One region of the Rhodococcus sp. no. 34 genome, then DNA from elsewhere that is predicted to be linked to it. Evidence: riboswitches for the same ligand, from Rfam matches in the RefSeq annotation. Region 1 holds a riboswitch; each other region holds the start of a gene.
What was found. Region 1 has a riboswitch for S-adenosylmethionine ahead of ACYP01_RS05490 (LLM class flavin-dependent oxidoreductase). Riboswitches for the same ligand answer to the same signal wherever they lie in the genome.
Positions count from the first base shown of each region.

Region 2: it holds a riboswitch for S-adenosylmethionine, as region 1 does, so the genes downstream of both, ACYP01_RS12210 (aminotransferase class V-fold PLP-dependent enzyme) here and ACYP01_RS05490 (LLM class flavin-dependent oxidoreductase) in region 1, are expected to answer to the same signal.
Region 3: it holds a riboswitch for S-adenosylmethionine, as region 1 does, so the genes downstream of both, ACYP01_RS02760 (LLM class flavin-dependent oxidoreductase) here and ACYP01_RS05490 (LLM class flavin-dependent oxidoreductase) in region 1, are expected to answer to the same signal.

Region 1 covers NZ_BAAILK010000019.1:162,373-168,340, forward strand. The annotation lists gene ACYP01_RS05480 (stealth family protein) at 1-269, shown strand, start outside; gene ACYP01_RS05485 (NtaA/DmoA family FMN-dependent monooxygenase) at 321-1,688, opposite strand; gene ACYP01_RS05490 (LLM class flavin-dependent oxidoreductase) at 1,709-3,055, opposite strand; SAM riboswitch class IV at 3,038-3,151, opposite strand; gene ACYP01_RS05495 (phosphodiesterase) at 3,230-4,135, opposite strand; gene ACYP01_RS05500 (dicarboxylate/amino acid:cation symporter) at 4,475-5,848, shown strand.
Region 2 covers NZ_BAAILK010000026.1:659,170-665,137, reverse strand. The annotation lists gene ACYP01_RS12225 (DUF917 domain-containing protein) at 1-440, shown strand, start outside; gene ACYP01_RS12220 (DUF917 domain-containing protein) at 447-1,505, shown strand; gene ACYP01_RS12215 (PucR family transcriptional regulator) at 1,502-3,037, shown strand; SAM riboswitch class IV at 3,098-3,212, shown strand; gene ACYP01_RS12210 (aminotransferase class V-fold PLP-dependent enzyme) at 3,266-4,591, shown strand; gene ACYP01_RS12205 (LLM class oxidoreductase) at 4,802-5,416, shown strand; gene ACYP01_RS12200 (PaaX family transcriptional regulator C-terminal domain-containing protein) at 5,395-5,968, opposite strand, start outside.
Region 3 covers NZ_BAAILK010000012.1:403,594-409,561, reverse strand. The annotation lists gene ACYP01_RS02785 (TetR/AcrR family transcriptional regulator) at 1-129, shown strand, start outside; tRNA gene ACYP01_RS02780 (tRNA-Glu) at 242-314, shown strand; tRNA gene ACYP01_RS02775 (tRNA-Asp) at 450-523, shown strand; tRNA gene ACYP01_RS02770 (tRNA-Phe) at 594-670, shown strand; gene ACYP01_RS02765 (ABC transporter substrate-binding protein) at 912-2,540, shown strand; SAM riboswitch class I at 2,720-2,815, shown strand; gene ACYP01_RS02760 (LLM class flavin-dependent oxidoreductase) at 2,820-3,899, shown strand; gene ACYP01_RS02755 (NtaA/DmoA family FMN-dependent monooxygenase) at 3,929-5,323, shown strand; partial or broken gene ACYP01_RS02750 (MFS transporter) at 5,441-5,968, shown strand, end outside.

The sequences.
Region 1 (5,968 bases):
CCAATATCTCGGTGACCAATTCGCTGTACCACTACTACACGCTCATGAGTGGACGGTCGGTGGTGCAGAAGTCCGCCGCCGTCAAATACGTCGATACGACGGTCAAGGCCGGTTTGCGCGACATGGACTCACTGCTCGCCAAGCGCTCCATGGACTTCTTCTGCCTCAACGACGGCAGCGCTCCGGAGATCGATCTGGAACTTCGCACACGCAAGATCACGGAGTTCCTGGAGAGCTACTACCCCATCCCGGCGCCCTGGGAAGCCTAGACGAAACAAGGGCCCAGCCGATTTCGGCTGGGCCCTTGCTACTTCGGTCGATCAGCGTGCTGTCACATGCTCCCGTTGCACCGGAATGGGCAGTCCGAGATTGTCACGCAACGTCGTTCCTTCGTAGTCACTGCGGAGAACACCTCGATCCTGCAACAGCGGCACCACGTCGTCGACGAACTCGTCGAGGCCGGTCGGCACGAGGTGCGACCCGAGGATGAATCCGTCCGAACCGTCGTTGCTGACAAACGAATCTATTTTCTCGGCAACCTGCTGCGGTGTACCCACGATCGGTCCACGCTCGAACTGATCGATCACCACTTCGCGCAGATTCAACTTCTTGCTCTCGGCTACCGCGCGCAGTTTTGCGACGGTCGCGAAACGATCTTGGTGAATGAAGGCGCGGCCCTGGATGATCGGCGGAGCCTCGGGATCCGGAGCGATATCGGGTAGTGGTCCTTCGGGGTCGTACTTCGACAGATCGAGATTCCAGATCTGTTCGAGCAGAACCAAAGCGGTCTGGCCGGTGACCTGCTGGTCGCGAATCTCTCGGTACTTCTCGATCGCATCTGCCTCCGAGGTGCCGAGAACAAAACTCGCCGACGGCAGGATCTTGATGTCACCCGGGTCACGTCCGGCCGCGACGGCACGTGCTTTGATATCGCGATAGAAATCGGCCGCCTCGGGCAACTGACCGTACGGTGAGAAGATCGCGTCGGCATTGCCGGCAGCAAAATCGCGCCCCTGCGGCGACACCCCGGCCTGCAGAATAACCGGGCGCCCTTGCGGGCTACGCGGCACTGTGAATCGGCCGTTCACGTCGAAATGCGATCCATGAAAGACGAATTCACCGGCATCCGGTCGCGCGAGAAAGCGCCCTGATGCCTTGTCTGCCACGATGTCGTCGCTTCGCCACGAATCCCACAGTTCACGCACCAGCGCTACGGTCTCCTCCGCACGCTCGTATCGTTGCGCGCGGTCGAGGTATCCGCCGCGGCGAAAGTTCTGGCCGGTGAATGCGTCGAACGAGGTGACGACGTTCCAGGCGGCACGCCCTCCGGACAACTGATCGAGCGTCGCGAATTGGCGGGCCAGTTCGTACGGCTCGTTGAACGTGGCATTGATAGTGCCGGCCAATCCGAGGTGTTCGGTTACCGCCGCCAACGATGCAAGGACCGTGAAGGTGTCCGGCCTACCGATGATGTCTTGGTCGAAAATCTGTCCCGCACGCTCACGAAGGGCGAGGCCTTCGGCGAGGAAGAAGAAGTCGAACTTCCCACGCTCGGCGGTTCGAGCGGTGTGCTCGAAAGAATCGAACTCTATCTGGCTGCCCGCCTGCGGATCCCACCACGCAGTGTGATGGTTGACGCCGCCGAGGTAGGCACCCAGGATGACCTGCTTACGCTTCTGAGAACTCATGAGAATCTATTCCTCGTCTGTCAGGCGGCCGGAGTACCGGCGGCGTAGCGGTTGGGAACGTCGATGGGTAGACCAAGGAGTCCGCGAAGATTCGCCTGCGGATATTCGGTGCGGAATACGTTGCGTCGCTGCAATTCAGGCACCAGCTCACCTGCGATGGCGTCGAGGTCGTCCACGACAACGCCCGGCCGCAACCGGAAGCCGTCGATTCCCAACTGCTGCCACCGGAGCAGAAGATCTGCCAACTCAGCCGCGGTGCCGGTGAAGGTCAGCGCGTCCGAACGGTATTCGGCGCCGGCCTGCGCGTCGAGGCGAGCGAGCCGTTCCTTTCCGGTTTCTTCCGGCGTATCGAAGAAGACGACGATGTCGGTGAAGACCCGAAGAGGTTCGCCGGTGCGCTGCACGTGTTCTTCGGCTGCTCGCACTTCACCCAGGATTGCCGTGACCTGCTCCTCGTCGAACGGCGTCACGAACACCAGATCGGCCGTCCGCGCCGCCAGTTCGTACGCGACCCGCTGATGTGCCAACGCGGTAACGACGGGATGCCCCTGCGGCGGGCGCGGGGTCACCGACGGTCCACGGACCGAGAGGTACTTTCCCTCGAAGTCGATGTAGTGCAACTTGTCCCGGTCGATGAATCGACGCTGTTCGACATCACGGATCTCGGCGTCGTCCTCCCAACTGTCCCAGAGTCGCCGGATTACGTCAGCCGCCTCCGCAGCTTCGTCGAACAGGTCGCGCACGAAGTCCGGGAGGACGCCTGAAACGATCGACTGACGGTCGGCATCGGTGAGCGCTGGGATGTCGCGACGCCCGAACTGTGCTGCCTCGGATTCCGACGCCGAAACCTTCACCTGCCATCCGGCGCGACCGCGTGAGGTGTAATCCAGCGTGGCAACGGCTTTGGACACGTGAAACGGCTCGGTGTGAATGGTGGTGATGGTCGGGATCAAGCCGATGTTGCTCGTGATCGGTGCCAGTCGGGCGGCCACGAGATGCGCGTCGAGCCGAGCGCGCACCCGATCAACCGCGTCGTCGACGGGCTCGAGTGGGTTGGCCGGCACCGAGAGACTGTCCTCGATGGTGACGAAATCGAGCAGACCACGCTCGGCGGTCGTCACCACGTCAGTCCAATACGACGCGCTGAACAGCTCACTCGGGCGCGAGTGTGGCTCTCGCCAGGCTGCAGGGTGCCAACCGGCACCGTCCAGCGCTACGGCGAGATGCAACGGAGCAAGATGAGAGGAGGGGGTGGAGGTCATCGGCGCATACTCCTGTTCGAGAACTACTCGGGAGCGCACAGTGCCGACCGCAGAAACCGTCAGCACCCGACTGACGGTTCTCGTGGCGACTGCCGCTTGCGACACGCACCACGCGTATCGCCAGGTGTGATTCCGGGGCACCCCATCGGCATGAAGGGTTGCCGTCCAGCTAGCCGGTCCTTGTTGCTGGAGCTCTGCACCTACCTCGACGGTAGTGAGTACGCGACAGCCCGGCAATCGCCCAGAACTGCGCCGGAGTGCCGGAAACCGCCTGCCACCTCAGATGATCGAGCGTGCCGCCTTTTCGCTCTCGAGGATTCGAATACCGGCAGCGCTGAGCCTCCGGGCTCCCTCGGCCGCGTCGACAGGCTCACCGACCGTCACGTGCGCGCCGAGTGGAACGACCGAATGAACAATTGTCTCGTCGTACACGTGCACCAGGTTGCACCCCTGAGCCCCGTCGCGACCACGCTGCCCACCGACTTCCACGTTCAAGTCCTGGGTGTAACACGTCGACGACGCCACGGAAACCGGAATGCCGGCGAACGTCGCCGTCGTCGAATAGTGCAGATGCCCAGCAAGAATCGCCCGGACGTCGCTGCCACGCAAGACGTCTGCCAACCGGGACTGATCGCGCAACTCCACCAGAACCGCGAGATCCTGAATGCACGGAACCGGCGGATGATGCAGCGCCAGAATTGTTCCGTCGGGCGCGGGCACCGCCAATTCTGCGCGTAGCCAATCCAATTGACGATCCGAGATCTCACCGTAGTGATGACCGGGAACCGACGAATCCAGGGTGATCACCCGCAGTCCGTCAAGGTCGTAGACGTTGTCGACGGGATGATCGGTGGCGTCCTCGCCCAACAGCAGAGATCTGAAAGTAGAGCGGTCGTCGTGGTTGCCCATCGCCCAGATGACCTGCGCATCGATCTCGGCCGCCACGGGTTCCACGATGGCTTTCAATTCCGCGTATGCGTCGGGGTGTCCCTGGTCGGTCAGGTCGCCGGTGAATATCAGTGCATCCGGGCGTGCGCCCGAGGCCACGATCCCGCTGAGCACTTCCCGCAATCTCGTCGACGCATCCACGGCGTCGTACAACTCCCCCTGAGCCACCAGATGCGTGTCACTGAGGTGCACCAGGAAATGCTTCGGACGCGGGTACTCGGCATTCCGAACGCTCATCGGTCTCTCGCTTCCGCTTGCCGACGCTTAGGCGCCGGTGCGGCACCTACTGATCGTCGAGACTAGTCAACCGACCAACAGTGACTGATCGGGGCACGCCCGACGAACACGAAGCGAACTCCCGCGGCGACCCTCGGGATCGAGTAGTTGAAGCTGCGAGTAGTGTGTGGACAGTGTTGTTCCTGACCAGTCGGCGTTACGTCGACCTTCGCCTGCAGGCGAGCGCAATGTGTACGCGCTCGCTCTGACCTGACGCGTACCAGGAAACATTTCTTCGAATCTGCCCGGCCTCTGGTGCCGCGCTGCGTTTCGCTCCCTTGATTTTCGAAAGGCATAGTCATGCCCAGCTCCACCTCCACCGGCGTGCCGGAAAAGTCCACGTCCCGTTTTCCGTCCTGGGCGACGGCATTCGGACCGCAGATCGTCGCCGGTCTCGTACTCGGTGTCATCATCGGTCTCGTCGCCCGGGCAATGCCTGATGCGGCCGACGGCAACGTCAACTGGTTGGTCGGCACCGTGCAGACCATCGGCTCGAGTTACGTCAAGCTGCTCACCGTTGCGGTGATCCCGCTGGTGTTCACCGCCATTGTCAGCTCCATCGCCAACCTGCGCCAGGTCGCCAATGCAGCTCGCCTGGCCGTGCAGACCTTGCTCTGGTTCGCGATCACCGCTTTCATTGCTGTGATCATCGGCATCATCGTCGGCCTGATCACCGATCCCGGTTCACGGACCGACGTCGCCGCCGAAGCAGCGAAGGAACCCAAGAGCTCCGGCTCGTGGTGGGCGTTCATCACCGGACTGGTTCCGAACAACTTCCTGGGGCTGGGCGCAAAGACTTCCGTCGCAGAGGGAGTAGCAACCACATCCCTGAGCTTCAACGTCCTGCAGCTGCTCGTCATCGCCGGCGCAATCGGTATCGCGGCGCTGAAGATCGGCCCCAAGGCTGCTCCGTTCCTCGAGTTCAACGCGTCACTGCTCGCGATCGTCCAAAAGGTCCTGTGGTGGATCATTCGCCTTGCCCCGATCGGTACGGCCGCACTGATCGCCAACGCTGTCGCCACCTACGGCTGGGATGCAATCGGCTCGCTGGGCGTATTCACCGCCGCCATCTACATCGGTCTGGCCATCGTCTTCTTCGTGGTCTACCCCATCCTGATTGCCGCACACGGCCTCTCGGTTCGAAGCTTCTTCTCCGGCGTCTGGCCTGCGACTCAGCTCGGATTCGTCTCGCGCTCGTCGATCGGCACTCTGCCTCTGACCGAACGCGTCACCGAACGCAACCTCGGTGTTCCGCGTGAGTACGCCTCGTTCGCCGTTCCGCTCGGCGCCACCACGAAGATGGACGGTTGCGCCGCAATCTATCCCGCGATCGCGGCGATCTTCGTCGCAGGCTTCTACGACGTTCCGTTGACCTTCACCGACTACCTGTTGATCGTCGTCGTCTCGGTCATCGGCTCAGCGGCAACGGCCGGAACCACCGGTGCGACAGTCATGCTCACACTCACACTCTCCACCCTTGGTCTTCCCCTGGCCGGCGTCGGACTGCTCCTCGCAGTCGAACCGATCGTCGACATGGGCCGTACCGCAGTCAACGTCACCGGCCAGGCACTGGTCCCGGTCATCGTCGCAAAGCGTGAGGGAATCCTCGACAAGGAGCGCTTCGACGCTCCCCGCAACGGTGATCCCTTCGCCGAGGAACTTGTCGACGCGTAACCCTCGATGACTACAGCAGCGTCCTCGCACCTGAGCAATACGGTGCGGGGACGCTGCTTTTCACCCCAGATTTCACCCTTACCGAAATAAACCATTTGGTCGTTATGACCAGTATGCTCA
Region 2 (5,968 bases), on a different contig from region 1:
AGCGGGTGGACCCGGTGCGGGCGCTTGTCGACAGTCTCGCCGACACGCTCTACGGATACGGGCGAGTTCTCTTTCACGGCAAGGTGATCGATGTCGACAGGCGAACCGATGAGGGGTTCGCTCGCGGTTCGGTGCGGATCGCCGGCGTCGGAGACGAAGAGCTGGAAGTTCAGTTCCAGAACGAAAATCTGATCGCCGTCCAATCCGGAGTGATGGTGGCGATCGTGCCAGACCTGATCTGCATCGTCGAGGCCGATACCGCCGAACCCATCACCACCGAGGGCTTGCGGTACGGGCAGCGCGTTGCGGTCATCGGGATCGCGACCCCACCCATCATGAGAACCCCGGAGGCACTGGCGGTCTTCGGCCCGGCTAGCTTCGGGCTCGATCGCCCGTTCCTGCCGGTGGAGACACTCGAGCAACCTGTACTGGCAGAATAGCGAGCCGTGAGCAGGCTGCACGCGGTCCGGGAGGCCGACCTCGACGCGATCGCAGCGGGGGCGGTGGTCCTGGGCTGCGGCGGGGGCGGCGATCCACGCTTGTTCGTGGAATTGCTGCGTCCACTGATGACGTCTACTTCGGTGGAGGTCATCGCGCCGGACCAGTTGCCGGAGGAGGCATTGGTGATGCCGGTGGGAATCGTCGGATCGGCCCTGGCCTTGGAGGAGCAATTGCCCTCCGGGCGTGAGTTTGCAGATACTGCAGCAGCTTTGACGCGCTGGACCGGGAAGCGTCCGACCGCGGTGATGACTTTCGAAGGCGGTGGACTCAACGCTCTCTCCGGCATTGCTGCGGCGTTGGCGTTGGGAATTCCCGTGGTCGACGCGGACCTGCTGGGTCGAGCGATGCCGCGGCTCGATCACTTCTCTCTCGCCGCAGCCGGGTTGGAATTGTGCCCGGTCACACTCGCCCAGCCCGGCGGCCTCATTACCGTCGTCGACGGAGTGGATGTGCTCGGCGCCGAGGTAGCAGTGCGGTCGTTGATCGGGAGAACCAGCGGTTGGGGCGCTCTGGCGATCGCGTCGATCGATGCGCGGACGGTGCAGGAGGCGTGCATTCCGGGAACTCTCTCCCGAGCATACGAACTGGGTCAGCACATCGGGGCCCTGGGCAGTTGGCAGGAGATCGCGGAGAGCTCCGGGGCCCTGGTAATGGGGACTGGCCGGGTGCGTGCGGTCCGTCGTAGTCGTCCGGACACCGGCGATCGTCGGGGCAGCGTGATTCTCGAACACGATTCTGCGGTGATACGAGTCGAATTCGAGAGTGAGTTCCTGACCGTCGCGTTGGACGGCGAGATGATTGCAACGTGCCCGGACATCGTGACGTTGCTCGACGTGCGGACCGGCGCCTTCGTCTCGTGTGAATCCGTGCACCAGGGGCACGATGTGGCCGTGTTGGTTCTTCCCGGTCCACAGTGGTGGGCGGACGAAGTGGGCAGATTGAAAGTTGTCGGCCCGCGGGCATTCGGGATCGACCACGACGCAGTGCTGATGGAGGCGCGATGAGCGCGAGTGTTTCGGCGTTGCTGAACAACCCGGCCTTTGTCGGGCTGTATCGACTTGCCGGGGAGGGTGATCCTGTCGTGACGACAGTGGGAGCACTCACCGGGGAATCGGCACAGTCGGCCGAGGCCGTGTCGGGTGCGGCGAGTTCAGGATCAGTTCTGGTGATTCTCGATCGAATCGACATCGGGGAGTGGAGATTCGACGCTCTCCTTCGGCGCACAGCGGCGACCGGCTGCCAGGTGGTCGCTGTGCACAGCGCTGCGGCGGAGGATGCGAATCTCTCGTTGCTTGCCGATCGGCTCGGACTGGTGGTGCTCGGAGTATCCGACCCGTGGCAGTTCAGCGTGGATCTTCGTGATCTTCTCTCGAATTCGCGGGCGGTGATGGCCGACGCAGTACTGCGGGCGACACACGCGGGCCAACGAGCCGGAGGAAGCGTCGAGAATCTTCTGTCGGTGCTACTGAACACCTTTCAGCGTTCATTCTTTCTCCTGGACACGTCCGGACGTCCGATGACCGGCGCCGACCTGTTGTCAGACGCTGATCGAGCAGCTGCCGGTATGTTGTCGGGTCGCGGGGCGCCCACCACGGTCGAATTGGACTCCGGCGGGGTCCTGATTGCGTGCCCGGTGATGTCCGGCGCAGCCCGAGAGCCCTGGCTGGCGGTGCTGCTCCCGGTGCGTCAAAGCGTCGAAGAGGCTTCTCTCTCAGTGGTTCTCGACGTGGCCTCGTTGGCTGCCGGGCACCGACTGGCCGTTGCGCGCATGGTCGACGAGCGTGAAGCGCGCCGGCGTAGCGCGTTGCTCGGTGAACTGATCGACACGTCAGCAGACGCCACACCCGGACTGCTCCGGCGCGCACTCGACGCGGGTTGGATGCTGGACGGATGGCACATCGGCATCAAAGTCCTGGCGGTCGGTGAGGTCGACCTGGTGGCAAGACGCAGCGAGGTTGCAGATGCTCTCGCCGCCGAGGGAATCGACGCCAATGTCGTGGAACAGGCTGACGGCTGGGCGGCGTGGACGACTCTGCCAGGCGAGCCGCGACCGGAGGCGATCACCAGGATCGCCGAGTGCATCCGTGCAGCTCAGGCCAGGTTGGAACCCACGATGGAGACCTGGGTAGGTGTGGGACGCGCACACGACGGTCCGGCTGGAATCGGTTCGTCCCTGTCGGAGGCCGGGGATGCCGCTCGGCTCGCCGGTTCCCGATCTCAAACAGGTCGATTCCTGCACGTGGACCGCCTCGGGCTGGCGCAGTTGCTGCTGGCGTGGACGCGAACCGACACCTTCCAGCCTGCGGCCGCGGCATTGCTCGCACCGCTACGCGATTCCAATGGAGAGTTGCTCGAGACTCTGTCGACGTACCTCGACGAAGAATCGTCTCTGGCTCACACCGCAACCCGAATGGGCTTGCACCGCAACACCGTATCGAGTCGGATCGATAGAATTCAGCGCCTTCTCTCGGTCGATCTGGCCGATCCGGAAACCAGGCTTGCGCTCCACCTCGCCTGCCGGACGATCGCGCCGTGACGACGGTCTTCGCAGCTTCGTCTTGACAAGCGCGGGAGGTTCCTGCCATCCTCGTTGCCAGGTCACGAGTACCAGTGTTCAGCCCCGGCTTGCTGGTCGGCAACCCTCCTCCGCGGTGGGGTGCTCCGGGTGACGACCCGGCTGCGTTCGAAAACGAATGCGGCAAGCGCGGACTCTTCCGGGGCCATCTCCCGACGAACGAGTCCTTGAACGTGAGGATTGTCTTCGATGACTGCTGTATTGAGTGCCGACACCTGCTGCACCACCGCGATTGCCAAGGTTTCGGGTGCCGACCTGCAGGTTCCATTGGTTCAGGGCGGCGAATGCTCCTACGCCAACTTCGACTACGCGGCCAGCGCGCCGGCATTGGCCCAGGTCACCGACCGTATCGCCGAATTGTTGCCCACGTACGCCAGCGTCCACCGCGGTGCCGGCTACGCGTCCCGGATCTCCACGCTCACCTACGAGAACGCTCGTGAATCCGTTGCTCGTTTCGTGAACTGTGCCGACGATCAGGTTGTCGTCTTCACCCGGAACACCACCGATTCGCTGAACCTGCTTGCGCAGTGCGTCCCCGGCAGCACCGTCGTCCTCGACGTCGAGCATCACGCAAACCTGTTGCCGTGGAACGACGCTCGTATCGTCACCGCCGCAGACACCATCGAAGAAACGATCGAGCGTCTGATCGGTGAACTGTGCACCAAGCCTGCCGCGCTGCTCGCAATCACCGGGGCCTCCAACGTGACCGGTGAGATCCTGCCGATTGCACGTTTGGCTGACATCGCTCACCGTTGCGGCGCACGTAGCCTCGTCGACGCTGCTCAGTTGGCTCCCCACCGTCGCATCGACCTGCAGGAATGCGGCGTCGACTACGTAGCGTTCTCGGGCCACAAGCTGTACGCGCCCTTCGGCGCCGGCGTTCTCGTCGGCCGCCGTGACTGGCTCGACGAAGCTCAGCCGTACCTCGCCGGCGGCGGCGCCGTGCGTGAGGTGACCGTCGAATCCACCGAGTGGGCTTGCGCGCCCGCACGCCACGAGGCGGGTTCCCCCAACGTGCTCGGTGCGGCAGCCATCGCGACCGCCTGCGAAACCCTGCACGCCCTGGACTTCGACGTGATCGCCGAGCATGAGAAGGCGCTCACCGCCCAGCTCACTGACGGCTTGTCCGCCATCGAGGGCGTCTCACTCGTGCGACTGTGGAACGACGCTCCCGACGCCGTCGGAATCGTCACCTTCACCGTCGACGGATTCGAAGCGGGCGAGATCGCCGCATTCCTCTCCGCCGAGCACGGCATCGGAGTTCGCGACGGTCGCTTCTGCGCACATCCGGTTCTCGCGCGCCTCGGCCTCTCCGGCGGTGCAGTTCGCGCCAGCCTCGGCCTCGGTAGCAGCTCGGACGACGTGACGCGGTTGGTCGACGCCGTGAACATCCTGGTTTCGAATCAGCGTGATTGGAAGTACGCGAAGACGGCAGGTGCGTGGAACCCTGTGCCCGAGACCCGCCCCTTCCTCGGAGCCGCAGACGACAATGCCGGCGCAGCCGAGTGCGTCTGAGCTGAGCTCGGTCCCCGAAAACTCGAACGGACAACTAGCATGGCAGCCATGGCACCAGCGGATTTTCCCGCCACCCCTTCGAGAGTGAGCGTCACTCTCGGTCAGTGGTGCCGTCGCCATGTCGATCTGTGCCGCACCTCTTCAGGAATGTGTTCGAGCTGACGATTCGTCTCGCTCATCCCATACTTTTCTGATTTTCGGAGGTCTCACATGTCTTCACTCGCTTCGCATTCTCTGCACGTAGCGGTCGAGTTGACCGGATCCGGTCACCATCCGGCCGCTGAGGGCGCACCCGGCAACCTGCCCATCATCGGCGGCGACTACTGGGTGGACCTCACCGAGGGTGAAAAGGCTCTCGATTTGGCTTCATTCCCTACCAATGTGGTTCGGATTCGCGCTGCGGATCTGCGTGAGGCACAGCTCGAACGCGCACGGATACGCGCTGCCGTCGCTGAAGAAGGACGCGATCCCGACAGCGTCGCAGTGCTGGTCGATCTCGAGATTCTGATCGCGCCGGAGGCTCGCTCCGCTCGTAAGGAGCTTGCGCAGTTGGACAGCGCGTTGACCTCGCCGCGGGTTCCCGTTTCGCTTCATTACGTCGGAACGCCTTCCGGTCTCGGCAGTTTGATCGCCGATATCCGAGCTGCGGAGGTCGCCGACGGCGTTACGTTGCTGCCTCTCGCATTGCCTCGCACGCTCGAGCATCTGGTGGACAGCACCATTCCGTGGCTTCAGGATCGCGGACTTGTCACACCGTCCACCGCAGTCGACGAGGTTCTCGGGCGTTTCGGACTGCCGCCCCGTCATCGCACGCTTGCGTCCTGATCGTCACCGATTGCATCTGCGTACAGGTGGAACAGCGACGGTAATTCGTCGGCACCGTCCACCTGTGCCAGAAGCGTCCAGCACTGCGCAGTGATCGACCGAGCCCTCGTGCCGATCCAGTTGGTGGGCAGTAGTTCCGGCGGCAACAGCGGATCCGGTTCCATGGCTCGCGTGAATTCCGCCGCGAGTTCGATGGTCATCGTGACAGCATCGGTACCCGGACTGTTCTGCAGTTTGTGCAGGCGTGCGGTCGCTACGTCGAGTAGCCGTTCGTATCCGTCAGCGATCTGGTCCAGTGGCCACAACTGCGCGGCAATCTTCACGGGGTCTTCGAGAGTGCCCACTTTCAGATCTCGAGTGGTGAGAGAAGACAGGTGCTGTTCGACGTCGAGTTCGGCGGCCGCATCGCGAATATACGGTTCCCAGGCGTGCGGCGAGACGTACAGACCGCCCTGGACGAGCGCGCCGCCGAGGTAAACGACCCTGGTGCGCAGCGCATCTCGCGCTTTCCGTGACGACTCCGGAATTGCGAATCCGGCCAGGTGCCAATAC
Region 3 (5,968 bases), on a different contig from region 1:
AGTGGAGATCTGGGCGAGTGGTTCGAGGAGTCTCTCGAAGTAGTCCTCGAAGCCATGGCTACGCCGCAGTGGTTGGAGACGTTCCATCGTGACGGGTGGCCCCAAGTCGAGTTCCCTGACACTGAATAGTGCACTTTTCTGCCCGTGAACAGGCGATTTGTGATTTCCGAATGCCGTGCCATAAGCTATCCAAGCTCCCAACGGAACGCCGTTGGGGTACTAGTTCGGAGAGATCCGGCGGGCCCCCTTCGTCTAGCGGCCTAGGACGCCGCCCTTTCAAGGCGGTAGCGCGGGTTCGAATCCCGTAGGGGGTACGTTTTGCGAAAGCGAAACGATGCAGTATGGTTTGACCCGCACGACACGCTTTGAGATGCACAAATGCCAGGCCAGGACAGTGGTTTGGGAGCGGCTCGAAGATGTAGTACGGTTTCACAGCAAGGAAAAAGCAAGGCCCTGTGGCGCAGTTGGTTAGCGCGCCGCCCTGTCACGGCGGAGGTCGCGGGTTCGAGTCCCGTCAGGGTCGCAAAGCTTTGTTCTCAATCAATCGGTTGAGAACAAAGCAATGCGATAGGCATTCGGTTCGGGTGCCGTCCGGCCAGGTAGCTCAGTTGGTACGAGCGTCCGCCTGAAAAGCGGAAGGTCGCCGGTTCGATCCCGGCCCTGGCCACCATAATTCTTATCGACAAGCTCCAATCTCATGTTCTTCGAACATAAGGTTGGAGCTTTTTCGTATTCGGATGTCAGTCGCCGTCAACCACTCGGCTCGATCATCTGAGTTATACGCATCCTTTGTCTCCGTGAATGATTCCGGTGACCGGGAACGTGCTGCGCGTCACTCCGTCAAGAACCTCACTATTAGCCGGTTGCGGCCGATCCCTGGCCGCGTCTACTGGAAGTGAGGTGGAATCTCCGTGTCGCACTCGAGATCTTGGCCTATCGGGAAAGTCAGCCGGGTCGCCGTGGCGCTGATCGGTGCCGGTGTCCTGTTGGTGGGCTGCGCGAGCAGCAATGACGACAGCGGTACCGATACGACGACCGCGTCGGGAGACATAGTGATCGGCATGGTCAACGAGCAGCCCGATCCGGGAACTGCGGTGGCCGGCGGGACCATGACGTACGGCGTACAGGTGCTCGTTCCCTCACTCGACCCGACGAAGACGGCCGCTCGCGGCGGTTCCGGCGGTGAGGCCTTCGCTGCTGTGTACGACGTCCTGATGAGTTACGACACTGCGAGCGGCGAGTTCGAGCCCAAGTTGGCTGAATCGCTCGAGACAGCTGACGACGGAGCCACCTGGACGCTGAAACTTCGCGACGGTGTGAAGTTCAGTGACGGCACCACCCTCGACGCCAACGCCGTGATCGCGAGCATCGATCGGTACAACGCGGGCAAGGGCAATGGCGCCGAACTGTGGCTGGCTTCGGTGGAATCGGCGCAGGCAAGCGGTCCGACGACAGTGGAATTCAAGCTGAAGACGCCGTGGATGCGTTTTCCGTCGATGCTCGCTCTCGGGCACGGGATGATCGTCGCCCCGAGTTCGCAGCAAGGCGACAAGTTCACCGCCGTCGGAGCCGGACCTTTCACCGAAGATGTCTTCACACCGAGCGTCGAGCGAATCTTCAAAGCCAACCCGTCCTACTACGGCGGCGCTCCCAAGCTGGACAAGTTGCGGATGGTTGCGCTCAACGGCCCGCAGGCCAATCTCGAATCATTGAACAGCGGTCAGCTCGATGTCGCCTACATTCGCGGCCTCACGTCGGCGATCAATTCTGCCAAGTCCGCTGGTTACCCCGGCTACATCGACGTGCTCAATGCCGGCAGTGCCGAGATCGTCAACAACCGTGAAGGCCGACCGGGCTCGGATGTTCGCGTTCGCCAGGCCATCGGCTACGCGCTGGACACCACGTTGATCGATCAGCGAGTGGAAAACGGTGAGGGACTGCCGGGCTCGGAGTTGTTCGGTCCGACGTCGCAATGGCATGTAGACACACCGGGTATTGCCTACGACCCCGAAAAGTCGAAGGAACTTCTGAATCAGGCAAAGGCAGACGGGTACGACGGCAGCCTCGACTACGTCGTTCTCAGTGAGCCGAAGGACCACGCGATCGGCCTCGCCGTGCAGTCACTGTTGCAGGCCGTCGGGTTCGAGGTGAACTTGATCTTGGCCAACAACGCCGGCGACATCGTGCAGAACGTCTACGTCAAGCACGATTTCGACCTCGCGCACGCGGGCATCGGAATGTACGAGTCGATTCTCGATCTCGGATTGTTCTCCACGACCAACAGCACCTCGATGGCGAATACTGCTGGATATGCGAACCCGGCGATGGATCAGCTGATCGCAGATCTACAACAGGCCAAGGACAATTCGTCGACCCTGGCGATCATCGGCAAAATTCAGACGCTGTGGAACGAGACGGTTCCATCGGCGCCGATCGGCGGGCTCACGTCGTTCTGGGCTTGGCAGAAGAACGTGCACGGTGTGGTTCCGACTGCAACCGGCATCATGCTGTTCGATCAGGCATGGATGGGCGCGAAGTAGCGTTCCAGCGCACACCGAGAGCTCCGTCCGACGCGAGTCGGGCGGGGCTCTTTCGTGTCTACGTCGGCTAGCGTTGCGCAACCCTTTCGATCAGGATGATTGTATTGAAATATGTTGTAGGTCAATATGATTCGACAAGCGTGATTTGACTTGCCCAGCGTGGCCCGCATAGATTGCATCCACCATCCAGAGTGGCTGAGAGACCTGGCTCGATGATGCCGCAGCAACCCGCTACCTAACCGCAGTGTGGGTGCTACCGCCAGGACCGATGGAGGACACATGACTGTATTTGCCGTGGGTATCGAACTGGACGGCGAGGGCACTCACCCCGCTGCCTGGCGCCGAAGCTCACACCGCCCGGACCAGCTGCTCACGGGCAAAGCGGTGCGCGATCGCGTCGCGGCTGCCGAGAATGCCGGCTTCACGTTCGCGACGTTCGACGATTCCATCCTCCCCCCGAGTGGTGACGTCGTCGGCCGCATCGATGCCGTCTCGAGGGCGTCGTACGTGGCGGCGACAACCAGCACGATCGGGCTGGTCCCCGTCGTCGGGACCACGTACGCCGAACCGTTTCATACGTCCTCGCAATTGGCGACGTTGGACTACTCCTCGCGTGGGCGTGGCGGCTGGCTTGCTGTTCCGGTCGAAGACGATGCCGCGGCGAGGGCGTGGGGGAGGGCTCCGGTAACAACGGAGTCGGCGCGTCAGCAAGAGCAGCGGGATTCGGTCACCGTTGTGACCGATCTCTGGGACTCGTGGGAGGACGACGCCGTCGTTCGTGACTATCTCAGTGGGCGTTTCCTCGAGCGTGATCGTCTGCATTACGTCAATTTCGAGGGCGACACGTTCTCGGTGAAGGGGCCGGCAATCGTTCCGCGGCCGCCTCAAGGCCAGTTGGTGGTGTTCGGCCGCTACGGCGAAATCGATCCACGCCAGCCGGATGTTGTTCTCGTTTCCGGTGATTCGGTGGAGACCATTGCACAGTCGGCTGCCAAGGCGCGCGATGAGGGCGCGTCATTGGTGTTCGCCGAGGTCGATGTGGCATTCGATACGCCGAATCTGTCTGCGGCGCAGCGGAGGACCGAGCTGAACTCGTACGGGAATGCCGTCGTCACCGGCCGACTGCTCCTGGCTGCAGATCCGGGGGAAGCGGCCGTGGTTCTGAAGGAATTGGCCGGACACCTCGACGGTGTTCATTTCCATGCTCTCGTGATCGACGAGGACCTTCCGGTGCTGGCCAAATTCGTGCTTCCGACGCTGTCCAAGGCCGGGTTGACGCGACGCCCGGTTCCGGGATCGACCCTGAGGGGCAACCTCGGTCTGCAGCGACCCGCAAATCGATTCGCCCACTCCTCCTGACTTGACTTCGCGCTAAGGATATTTCGGCCATGACTGCATCACGCTCCGCCGTACCTCGACCCGACGCTCACGTTCACTTCGGCGTCTTCTTCCAGGGGGTCAACCACACCACCATCTGGTCCGATTCCGCGAGCGGATCCCAGATCGACTTCGAGACGTTTCGGCGGTTGGTACTCACCGCCGAGCGAGGTCTGTTCGACGCCTTCTTCCTCGGTGAAGGCCTGCGGCTTCGGGAACAGAACGGCAAGATTCTCGATCTGGATATCGCCGGCCGCCCCGACGCCATTGCGCAGTTGGCCGCCCTCGCCGGTATCACCGACAAGATCGGGTTGGTCGCGACACAGAACACCACGTACAACGAACCGGCCGACCTTGCGCGTCGACTCTCCGGCCTCGACCTACTTTCCGACGGACGGGCCGGCTGGAATGCGGTGACCACCGACAACGCGTGGACGGGAGAGAACTTCCGTCGCGGTGGTTTCCTCGACCACTCCCTGCGCTACGAGCGTGCCGGGCAGTTCATCGAAACCGCGCGGGCACTGTGGGATTCGTGGGCCGACGACGCGATCTCGGATTCTCGCACGTCCGAGAACTGGTCTACTCCGGGCGCCGTCGGCGACGTGCGCAGGCAGACTTCACAGTTCGACATCTCCGTGACGCCGACGCTTCCCCGAAGCCGCCAGGGGCATCCGGTCATCTTCCAAGCGGGTGATTCCCCGAGTGGACGCGATTTCGCGGCGACGCACGCCGACGTCATCTTCTCGCGACACGGGACTCATTTCGACGGCGCGCTCGACTTCGCCGACGACATTCGGGCTCGGTTGCGTAAAGCCGGGCGACCGGAGGACGACGTCAAGATCTTGCCCAGCACGCAGATCGTGTTGGCGGAGAACGAGTCCGAAGTCGAGGAGAAGGCAAGGTGGGTCCTCGAAGGCCAGTTCACCGGTCAGACTGCCCTCTCTCTCGTCGGACTGGTGTGGGGTAAGGACCTTTCCGATCGAGACCCCGACGGTCCACTCCCCGAGGAAGATCCGGTTGCCCGCCCGGTTTCGGAGACGCGCGGTTCCGCGCGGGACGGCAACGACCCCATTGCGATCGCACGTGAATGGCGTGCTCTTGCCGAGGCAAAGAATCTGTCCCTACGTCAGGTCGCTATCGAGACCTCGCAGCGTTCGGGTTTTGCGGGCACTCCGGGGCAGGTCGCAGATCAGTTGGTCCATTGGGTGCGCAACGGAGCTTCGGACGGCTTCAACATCTCGCCGTACCTGGTGCCGACCGGGCTCGACGAGATCGTCGACTGGTTGATCCCGGAACTGCAGGAGCGTGGGGCGTACCGCACCGAGTACTCCACGTCGACGCTGCGAGAGCACTTGGGGTTGCGACCGCCGCTCACGCGTCGGGCCACGTCTGAAGCTGCGGGGTAACGGGTCCTGTCCCACACGGTCACAGCGGCGGCCGAATCCACCAAGCTCGATTCGGCCGTCCGCTGGGAGATCATCGTCTGCGTAGCCGCGGGCTTCACCACTCTTCTCGATTCGGCGGTGCTCGGAATCGGGGTTCCGTCGATCCGGGCGTCGCTGGGCGCGTCGACCTCGGAGGTGCAGTGGATCCTTGCGAGCTATTCGCTGACTTTCGGCTTGGCCCTGGTGCCGGCGGGCCGACTCGGTGACGTCGTCGGGCGTCGACGCTTGTTCTTGGCGGGCCTGAGCATTTTCGCGGTGATGGGAATCCTCGGAGCGTGTGCGTCGGATCCGTCGATGATCGTGTTGGCCCGGCTGGGGCAAGGGATCGGCGCAGGCACCATCAGTTCGCAGGTGCTCGGCATCATCACCGACCGGGTGTCCGGAAAGGCTCGGGCGAAGGCGTTGGGCGCGTACAGCACCGCGGGTGGTCTGGCCGGCGTTTCCGGACCGATCCTCGGTGGCGTTCTGCTGAAGTATTCCGACGCCGACTTCGGATGGCGGTTGCTTCTCGTTCTCAACGTGCCGTTTGCTCTGATCACACTGATTCTGGCGTTTCGCTTTCTGCGCCGTGATCGAACTACCCGATCGGGCGCATCGATCGATCCG